DNA from 3 places in the Bradyrhizobium sp. USDA3010 genome. Region 1 is predicted to be linked to each of the others. Evidence: predicted binding sites of a transcription regulator. Region 1 holds the regulator's gene; each other region holds the start of a gene.
The links. Region 1 encodes PhoB, which activates phosphate uptake and scavenging genes when phosphate is short. Its sites were predicted from a motif close to TGTCATNNANCTGTCAT; they were not measured.

Region 2: AC066Y_RS34930 (alkaline phosphatase D family protein) is a predicted target of PhoB. The motif match lies at 1,233-1,249, and genes of this name have one in related genera.
Region 3: AC066Y_RS11225 (OprO/OprP family phosphate-selective porin) is a predicted target of PhoB. The motif match lies at 1,300-1,316, and genes of this name have one in related genera.

What each region holds. Positions count from the first base shown of each region.
Region 1 is NZ_JBWJZD010000001.1:400,399-403,861, forward strand. Features, by position in the region: gene AC066Y_RS01715 (acetylornithine transaminase) at 1-209, opposite strand, end outside; gene AC066Y_RS01720 (GcrA family cell cycle regulator) at 706-1,218, shown strand; gene phoB (phosphate regulon transcriptional regulator PhoB) at 1,508-2,218, opposite strand; gene phoU (phosphate signaling complex protein PhoU) at 2,348-3,064, opposite strand; gene pstB (phosphate ABC transporter ATP-binding protein PstB) at 3,076-3,463, opposite strand, start outside.
Region 2 is NZ_JBWJZD010000034.1:33,961-37,423, reverse strand. Features, by position in the region: gene AC066Y_RS34930 (alkaline phosphatase D family protein) at 1-1,169, opposite strand, end outside; gene AC066Y_RS34925 (TAXI family TRAP transporter solute-binding subunit) at 1,443-2,855, opposite strand; gene AC066Y_RS34920 (4a-hydroxytetrahydrobiopterin dehydratase) at 3,067-3,372, shown strand.
Region 3 is NZ_JBWJZD010000005.1:242,218-245,680, forward strand. Features, by position in the region: gene AC066Y_RS11225 (OprO/OprP family phosphate-selective porin) at 1-1,238, opposite strand, end outside; gene AC066Y_RS11230 (DegQ family serine endoprotease) at 1,583-2,941, shown strand; gene AC066Y_RS11235 (replication-associated recombination protein A) at 2,950-3,463, shown strand, end outside.

The DNA.
Region 1 (3,463 bases):
TTCGACATGTGCCAGAGCTTGGTCGCCTGCTCCTGCAGCGCCTTGACCAGATGCGGATGCGCATGCCCAAGCGCGTTCACCGCGACGCCCGAGGTGAAATCGAGATAGCGGTCGCCATTGGTTGCGATCAGCCAGGCGCCCTCGCCGCGCTCGAAGCCGAGATCGACCCGGGCGAAGACGGGGAGCAGATGCGACGAGGCGTTGGTCATGGCGTTCACTGCCGGTTTGAAGCCGTCAATCGCTGCGCGCCTTGACGCCTACGCAGCAACCGCCAGCTTCGGAAAACAAAACGGCCGCCTTTGCGGGCGGCACGTGCGGGTCATTCTATGCGGCGGCCGGTCAGTGTCAATCGCCAGGAGCCGGCCTTTGCTGGCCTTCCTGCAATGCGAAACCGGCGCAATCCGGAGCATTCCGGTGCGGTGGAAAAGCCTCACAGCAATGCTTAACTTTGTGGGAACATGTGGACGCACGGCCGCGGACTCTTGCGCCAGAGTCACGCCATATTGTAGCGTTTGGCCTGTCGGGTACGACATCTCGTGCGGCAGTACTGGACCCTCTAAGTAGCCTTCGTGTCTCGCGTAAACGTTCGGGCGCAACACCGTGCCCGGCGAGGGCTAAGGGATTCTGGCCGCAGGGATATTTGTCCAGATTGGCTCGCAGCGCCGCTCCGATGAGTGGCCGGCGCCATGCGAAAGGAAGAATGCGATGACTGTATTGACTTGGTCCGACGATCGCGTCGAGCAGCTGAAGAAGCTCTGGGAATCCGGCCTCTCGGCCAGCCAGATCGCGGCGGAACTTGGCAATGTGACGCGAAACGCCGTGATCGGCAAAGTACATCGGCTCGGCCTCTCCGGCCGCGCCAAGGCCCCCTCCACGGCTGCGCCGCGGCAGCGCAAGGCCCGTCCCGCCCAGCACATGATGCGGGTGGCGCGCCCGGTGTCGCGCGGCAACACCGCGCTCGCGCACGCCTTCGAGGTGGAGATGGAGCCCGATCCGATCTCCTTCGACAATGTGGTGCCGATGAGCCAGCGGCTGTCGCTGCTCGAGCTCAACGAGGCCACCTGCCACTGGCCGGTCGGAGATCCCTCGAGCCCGGAATTCTTCTTCTGCGGCGGCAAGGCGCTCGCCGGCCTGCCCTATTGCGCGCATCACTCGCGCGTCGCCTACCAGCCCGCCGCCGATCGCCGCCGGCCGTCGGCGAAGCCACAGATCAAGTAGCACTCGGGAAACCAGCCTGGACTGCAAAAACAAATCCCCGCGAAAGCGGGGATTTTTTTATGTGATCGTAGCCCGGATGGAGCGAAGCGAAATCCGGGGCGGTGTTTGAAGCGGAGAACGCACTACATCACTGGCGTCGTCCCGGCGCAGGCCGGGACCCATTACCACTGGTGCAAGTGGTTTAAGGCGGCTGTGGCACCAGCGCATGCAAGCAAAAGAGAACAGTGGTTATGGGTCCCGGCCTGCGCCGGGACGACGCCGTATTGTGGCTTGCGATTGCCGGCCGGCCTTACGGCTGCGGCTCGGCCTTCGCGAAGCGGTCGTCGAGCGCATAACCGGCGCCGCGCACGGTGCGGATCGGATCTTGCTCGCGGCCCGGATTGAGCAGCTTGCGCAGGCGGCCGATATGCACGTCGACGGTACGCTCATCGATATAGATGTCGCGACCCCAGACGCTGTCGAGCAGCTGTTCGCGGCTGAACACGCGGCCGGGATGCTCGAGGAAGAATTCGAGCAGCCGATACTCGGTCGGACCGAGATCGATCGGACGGCCCGAGCGCGCCACGCGGCGCTTCTCGCGATCGAGCTCGATGTCGCCGTAGGTCAGCACGGTCGCAAGCCGCTCCGGGCTCGCGCGGCGCAGCAGGCCCTTCACCCGTGCCAGTAATTCCGGCACCGAGAACGGCTTGACGATGTAGTCGTCGGCGCCGGTGGCAAGCCCGCGCACGCGCTCGCTCTCCTCGCCGCGGGCGGTCAGCATGATGATCGGAAGCTGCTTGGTCTCGGGACGCGCCCGCAGGCGGCGACACAGCTCGATGCCGGACAGGCCCGGCAGCATCCAGTCCAGTACCACGAGGTCGGGAACGCGCTCCTTCAGGCGGGTGTCGGCATCGTCGCCGCGCCCGACCGTTTCGACATCGTAGCCTTCCGCATCGAGGTTGTAGCGCAACAGTGTCGTCAGCGCTTCCTCGTCTTCGACTACCAGAATGCGTGCGCTCATCGGTTTAAGTTCTCTCTCTGTGGTGATCCGTTGCCCAGACGCAAACCGAAACGCTTACCTTCCTGGGCATAATCCCCGCGGAAACGACTTGTCGTGAAGACAATCCGGCTCCGCGCTGCGGATCATGTCCTAGGTACCCGGCACAGTGGTGGCAAAATTGGTCATGTCGCCCTTCGGACGCTTGTCGGTGATCTGCTGGCCCTCGATCATGTAGAACACGGTCTCGGCGATGTTGGTGGCGTGATCGCCGATCCGCTCGATGTTCTTGGCGCAGAACATCAGATGGATGCAGAACGAGATGTTGCGCGGATCCTCCATCATGTAGGTCAAGAGCTCGCGGAACAGCGAGGTGCAGATCGCATCGACCTCCTCGTCGCCCTTCCAGACGTTCATCGCCGCCGGCAGGTCGTGCGCGGCATAGGCGTCGAGCACCGACTTGACCTGCGACAGCACGAGGTCGGTCATGTGCTCCAGGCCGCGGATCAGCTTCAGCGGCTGGAAATCGCTTTCCAGCGCCGCGACGCGCTTGCCCATGTTCTTGGCGAGGTCGCCGATCCGCTCGAGATCGGTGGCCACGCGCATCGCGCTGACGATTTCACGCAGGTCGATCGCCATCGGCTGGCGGCGGGCGATCGTCAGCACCGCGCGCTCTTCGATGACGCGCTGAAGATTGTCGATCTCGATGTCGGCGGCGACCACGCGCTTGCCGAGCGCAACGTCGCGACGGATCAGCGCGTCGACCGACTCGGTAATCATCCGCTCGACGAGGCCGCCCATCTCGGCGACCAGGCGGGTCAACTCCTGCAGGTCGCTGTCGAATGCCTTGGCGGTATGTTCAGAAGCCATCTTGTATCTCCTCAGCCGAACCGGCCGGTGATGTAATCCTGAGTCCGTCGATCGCTCGGCGAGGTGAAGATCTTGTTGGTGTCGTCGAACTCGATCAGCTCGCCGAGATACATGAAGGCGGTCTTGTCGGAGACGCGCGCCGCCTGCTGCATGTTGTGGGTGACGATCGCGATCGTGTAGTCCTCGGACAGCTCCTGGATCAGCTCCTCGACCTTGGCGGTCGAAATCGGGTCGAGCGCCGAGCACGGCTCGTCGAACAGGATCACCTCGGGACGCACCGCCACGGTGCGCGCGATGCACAGCCGCTGCTGCTGGCCGCCGGAGAGCGACAGGCCGGAGGCGTTCAGCTTGTCCTTGACCTCGTTCCACAGCGCGCCGCCGCGCAGCGCCTTCTCGACC
Region 2 (3,463 bases), on a different contig from region 1:
CCGCGCGCCGGGCCGTCGCCCTGCGCGAACGCTTCCGAGCCCTTCTTGTTGGCGGCATCGTCATAGACGATCAGCGACAGCGGCATGTCGGAGGCGATCACCTTCCAGGTGGCGCGCGAGTTGAGCAGCGCGCGCTTCAGCCATGCCATCTGATCCGGCCCGATGAAATAGGCATCGGGACCGTAGGTCTCCTGCAGGTTCGGACCGTTGGGGCCGCGATAGCTGCGCTCGTCGAGCATGAACACGTCGAGATGCGGACCGTAGCTCAGCGTGCGATAGACGCGGCCCGGCTCGACGATGCTCTCGCGCATCGGATACATCTCGTGGAAGGCTTTTGCCGCGCGCGCCGCGAGCACGTTGATGTCGCGCTCCTTGTAGGCCGCCGGCAGCTGCTTCGACAGCGACCAGTTGTTGGTCACCTCGTGGTCGTCCCACTGCACGAAGATCGGCACCTCGGAATTGAAGGCGCGCAGGTTCGCGTCGAGGAAATTGTATTTGTGCGCGGCGCGGTATTCGTCGAGCGTCTCGGCAACCTTGGCCTTCTCCGGGATCGTGATGTTCTTCCAGATCTTGCCGTCGGGCTGCTTCTGCTCGGCGGTGATGACGCCGTCGGCATAGATGGTGTCGCCGGAATGCAGGAAAAAGTCCGGGGCGTGCTTCTTCATCGCGGCGAAGGTGATCATGCCGCCGTCGTCGGGATTGATGCCCCAGCCCTGGCCGGCAACGTCGCCGCCCCACACGAAGGAGACGTCGCGGCGGTCGCTCGGCGCGGTGCGGAAGCGGCCGACCACGGGCTCGCCGACAACGTCGATATGGGCGAGGTCGCGGAAGCGGACGCGGTAGAAGATGTCCTGGCCGGACGGCAGGTTCTCCAGCAGCATCTTTGCGGTGAAGTCGCTCTCCGGCAACGCCGTGATCGGCGGCAGCGCGCGGGCATCCTTGAACGAATCTGATGTCGCGACCTCGACCATCATCTGCGAGGGACGGTCCGCGCGCGCCCACACCACGCCGCCGTCGACGCCGACATCGCCGGACTGCACGCCATGGGTGATCACCGGGCGGTCGGCCGCGCGCGACAGATAAGGCATCGCGATCACGCCGGCGCCGGCCGCAGCAGCCGTCGAGAGAAAACGTCGGCGGGTCAGTTTTCGCGAGAACCGGATCGTCATGGGGAGCCTCCTCAGGTCACAGCGACAGTGCGCCGCAGGCGAGCACAGACCTAGAAAAATTCCATGACGGAGAGATTACAGGGGAGGCCGCGTGAGGTGAGCACGTCTGTAAGGCTCCCTCTCCCGCTTGCGGGGGAGGGTGGGGTGGGGGCTCTCTCCACGAGTCGTATCGCGGAGAGAGCCCCCACCCGCATTGCATCTGCGATGCAATGCGGCCTCCCCCGCAAGCGGGAGAGGCGAAGGAGAGCTCGTGGAGAGATGGGAGAGTAAGCCCTACGCCGTGCCCGCCGCCCTGAACTGGCTCGCAGTCCGCTGCAAGTTCTGCGGCATGCTGAGCAGCAGCGCCTTGCGGTCGGCCACCGCGTTGTGGAACTGCTCGAGCGCGATGTTGAACGCGGTCAGCGTGCCTTCCTCGATGGCGCCATGCTCGAAACAGTCGAGCGTGTGGCGCAGGATGTCGTCGGCTTCCGCCTGCAGCTGGTCGAGTTCGTCGGTCGAATCGCTCTGCCGCGCGGCCTTCAGCATCTCCAGCAGGCGCTCGCGCTGCGAGGTGTTGGTGTTGCGCTCGTCCTGCTTGAGATAGCCGGCGAACCATGCACCGGCCGAGCCCATCGCCGAGAACGCCATAAGGCTCCACCAGATGTAATCGCTGTAGCGGTCGAGGAAGGTCTTCTCTTCGCCGTCGACGAAGGCGGCCGCGCCTGGATGCACCGGAATGATGGCGTCCTTGTCGGTGTCGGGCGTCTCGATCTTGGCGGCGAGCGGGAAATCGTTCTTGAGCGACTGCCGGCTCGCAAACAATTGCCGGGTGAATGCCGCGACCGTCGCGTCCGACAGGCCCTTTCGCGCGACGATATGGTGCGAGAAGCTGATCGTCTTCACCTCGTCGTCGGGCCGGTCGGCCGAGCCGAGCGAGCCGGCGGGAATTTCCGCGGCCTCATAGGCCGGATGGTTCTGCGCGATCGCCTCGGACGCATCGATCGGCAGGAAGGTGGGCTCGCCGCCGTCTTTGGTCGACGCCGTGATCGCATCGATCGTGAGCTTGCTGTTGGCCGGACCGACGGCGAGATAGGCATCGGCCTTCAGGTTCTTGATGGCCTCGACTGCTTCATTGGCCGGGAATTGCACGATCTCGACCTTCATCGGGTCGACGCCGTATTGCTGCAGGATCAGCTTCAGCAGATTGACGTTGGCCGGCGTGCGGCCGACGACGCCGATCTTGCGGCCGGCAAGCTGCGCGATCTTGGTGATCTTTGCGGCCTTGCGGCTCTTGCTCTTGCCCTTGGCTGCGGGCGGCACCCACATCACCACGACGTTCTTGCGCAAGGTCGCGACCGCCTGCGCATTCTTTGGCACCTCGAGGTCGCCACGGATGATGGCGAGATCGGCCTTGCCGTCGGCCAGCGTCTGCGCGCTGGCGGTGGCGCCGTCGGTCTGCACCGGGCGCAGCTTGACCTGGGTGTGCTGCTGGTTGTTGAAGGCCTGCGCCAGCGCCTGTACGACCTTGAGGTCATCGCTGCTTGCGGGGCCGACCGCGATCCGCAGCGTCACCGGACGCACCGCGAAATAATACCCGGCGATCAGCGCCCCGACGATGGCGAGCGCGCCCGCGATCAAGACGAACATCAGCCGTCGCTTTGCCGAGCGCAGCGGCTTGGGCGATATGCTGGCGGAGCCGTCTGTCATCGATCTCGCAAACAATCGTCGGGGCTCAATCTCGCAAAATTACCAACGCGCACGGATTCTGCATTTGTAGCAAATTCCTGGAGCCACAGATGTTACATCTCCGTCATGGTTACCAGCGGCGATAGGACGCTATTTCGGCCTTATTTTCGGCATGGATCCCACCCGGAGGCCGGTTGTTAGGCTAAGGTCGGCGTCAAACGGGAGGGTTGCCATGGTCGAAAGGCTGTCAGCAGAAGCAAGGAAGGCCGCGCTTTGGGAACTGGCCGGCTGGTCGGAGACGGCCGGGCGCGAGGCGATCGCAAAGACCTTCGTGTTCAAGGACTTCAACGAGGCCTTCGGCTTCATGGCACGCGCCGCTTTGGTCGCCGAGAAGAGCGACCATCACCCCGAATGGAAGAACGTCTACAAGACGGTCGAGGTCGTGCTGGCCACCCACGATGTCGGCGGGGTGACCAAGCGCGATATCGACCTCGCCAAGGCCATGAACGCGATCGCGAGGCAGTTCGGGGTCAACTGACCCGGCCGCGCGCAACCTTGCGCGGGCTGGCCGACGTCCCCAGATTCGGATCGTCCGCCGCCGATCCGTCGCGCGGCGCCAAAGGGAACCT
Region 3 (3,463 bases), on a different contig from region 1:
TAACCGCCGTCGAATTTCAGGCTCGGCGCGCCGAACGGCGGCAGCCCGGTATTCGCAGAGCGGTCGACATTGAACCAATAGTACTCGCCCTGTGCGATGAACGGGCCGTAGGTCGCGGCCGCCTCAACGCCGTAGACCTGCGCGCCGGAGACGTTGGCGATCGCACCGGTCGAGATCAGCGTCGTCGGGTCGATGCGCAGCTCGGGCCGGTCGTTCAGCGTGAGCGTCTGCGCCTGGGTGAGCTGGTTGCGCGGCGGCTGGACCAGCCATTCCGCATCGGCGCCGATATGCACCGAGTAGTTCTTGCCGCTGATCGGATTGCCGGCGACGCGGATGACACCGCCATACTGCTCGGACGTGCCGGCCGGCGCGGCTGACGACGCGGAGTGAATCGCGCCCGTCGTCGGTCCCGTGACATAGCCGCCGATCCAGAGCTGGTCGTTCCACCAGCGGGTGCCGGCGCCCGAACGGAAGTCACCGGCCGCGATGTTCTGTGCGATGATGCCGACCGAGGCGCGCTCCATGAACAGGATGTCGTTGGAGCTCGTCGATTCGTCCAGCGTCCACGGGATGTCCATGATGCCGCCTTCGATCGCCATCTTGCCGCCGAACGGCTTGAAGCCGGTGTAGCTCAGATAGGCATTCTCGACGCCGGAGGTGCCGCCGCCCGGCAGCGATCCCGGTGCCGCGCCGCCGAAGCCGTCGGACGAGCCGCCGAAGTCGTAGATCAGCGCGTAATTCCAGTCGCCGAAGAATTTGCCGACGATGCCGATGCGGGCACGGCGGAGGTTCTCGCCGCTGTCGAGCTTCTGCGGCGAGGTACTTGCGGTGTTCGGCCGATAGTCGTAGCCGCCGACATCCCAGTGCACGCGGCTCGTGATCGCAACGCAGTTCTGTTCATCCGCAGTGCAGATCGTCGGCCGGTTGTTCGGCAGCGTCACCACGACGCCCGACGGCGCGACCGGGCCCTTGACCGGGATCGCGGCGTTGGCGCTCGCGACCCGCGCGGCCTTGGCATCCGCCGCCTTCGCGTTGGCGTTCGCGCTGGCTGCGGTCGCGGTATTGGCATTGGTCTGCTTCTGCAGTCTGTCGAGCTTCTGCTCGAGCATCTTCAGCTGCTGCTTCAGCAGCGCGATCTCCGCGTCACTGCCGCCTCCGGCCGATTGCGAATAGGCCGGCGAGGCGGCGAGCGCCCCTGCCAGCCCTATGGCGATTGCACCAACTTTTGTCGCACCCATTGTGCACCCCTGTTGTGTTTGAATTCCCCACTCACTCACTGAAACGTCCTAGGAGTTGATCGTGACTGACGCACGACAGCGCCGCCTGGCATCGCAGTTCCTCTTGTTGTCCGCAGGCAACAAGCGGAGCGGCGCAGTGAGATGACAATCATCATAGGAGTTTGGCGGCGCGCTTCAACGCGGCTGCCGCCGGTTTTGCACCGGTCCGGCGGGGGCCAGTTATCCGGCCGGGCGCCCTTCAATTGCCCGGCGAACACGCCTATATTCCGGCGTTTCCACGAGAGGTGAGAATGCTCCGACCCGTCCGCTTCGCTGCCATATCCGCTCTGTGCACATTGGCTTTCATGGGGAATCTGTCCCCGTCCGCGGCCCAGGACCGCCGCGTGCCGTCCTCGCAGGCCGAGCTCCAATTGTCCTATGCGCCGATCGTGCAGCGGGTGCAGCCGGCCGTGGTCAACGTCTACGCCGCCAAGACGGTGCAGAACCGCAATCCGTTTCTGGACGACCCGATCTTCCGCCGCTTCTTCGGCGTCCCGGGGCAACAGCCCGAGCAGATGCAGCGCTCGCTCGGCTCCGGCGTGATGGTCGACGGCTCCGGCCTCGTGGTCACAAACAATCACGTGATCGAGGGCGCCGACCAGGTGAAGGTCTCGCTCGCCGACAAGCGCGAATACGAGGCCGAGATCGTGCTGAAGGACAGCCGCACCGACCTCGCCGTGCTGCGGCTGAAGGAGACCAACAGGGAGAAGTTCGCGACGCTCGACTTCGCCAATTCGGACCAGCTGCAGGTCGGCGACGTCGTGCTGGCGATCGGCAATCCGTTCGGCGTCGGCCAGACCGTGACGCACGGCATCATCTCGGCGCTGGCGCGCACGCAAGTCGGGATCACGGATTATCAATTCTTCATTCAGACCGACGCGGCGATCAATCCCGGCAATTCGGGCGGCGCGCTGGTCGACATGACCGGCCGGCTCGCCGGTATCAACACCGCGATCTTCTCGCGCTCCGGCGGTTCGCAGGGCATCGGCTTTGCGATCCCAGCCAACATGGTGCGCGTGGTGGTGGCCTCCGCCAAGAGCGGCGGCAAGGCGGTGAAGCGGCCGTGGCTTGGCGCGCGGCTGCAGGCCGTCACGCCGGAGATCGCGGAGACACTCGGGCTGAAGCTGCCGACCGGCGCGCTGGTCGCCAATGTCGCGCCGAACAGCCCGGCGGCGAAGGCCGGACTCAAACTGTCCGATCTGATCGTCGGGATCGACGGGACGCCGATCGACGATCCCAACGCATTCGACTACCGCTTCGCCACCCGTCCGCTCGGCGGCAACGCGGAGATCGAGGTGCAGCGCGCCGGCAAGCCGGTGAAGCTCACCGTGCCGCTGGAGACCGCGCCCGACACCAACCGCGACGAGATCGTGCTGACCGCGCGTTCTCCGTTCCAGGGCGCCAGGGTTGCCAACATCTCGCCGGCGCTGGCCGATGAGCTGCATCTCGACGCCGGCGCGGAGGGCGTCGTCGTCACCGAGCTCGCCGATGACGGCACGGCCGCCAATGTCGGCTTCCAGAAGGGCGACATCATTCTCGCGGTCAACAATGAGAAGATCGTGCGGACCAGCGACCTCGACAAGGTGTCGAAGGCGGGGTCGCGGATCTGGCGCATCACGCTGGTGCGCGGCGGCCAGCAGATCAACGTGACGCTCGGCGGATGAGGCCCCAAGTGAGCCCGAAGCAACCGCGCGAGGCCAGCAACCTGTTCGCCGCGGCGGGGATGGAGCAGGACGCGCCACACCCGCTGCCGGACCGGTTGCGCCCGCGCACGCTGGCCGACGTCGTCGGCCAGGATCACATCCTCGGTCCCGACGGCGCGCTGACCCGCATGCTGGAAACGCGGACGCTGGGCTCGTTGGTGTTCTGGGGACCGCCCGGCACCGGCAAGACCACGGTGGCGCGGCTTCTGGCCGACGCCACCGAGCTGCATTTCGAGCAGATCTCGGCGGTGTTCTCCGGCGTCGCCGACCTGAAGAAGGCGTTCGATGCCGCGCGGGCCCGGCGCGAGACCGGCAAGGGCACGCTGCTGTTCGTCGACGAGGTGCACAGGTTCAACCGCGCGCAGCAGGATTCCTTCCTGCCGGTGATGGAGGACGGCACCGTGGTGCTGGTCGGCGCCACCACCGAGAACCCGTCGTTCGAGCTCAACGCGGCGCTGCTGTCGCGTGCTCGCGTGCTGGTGT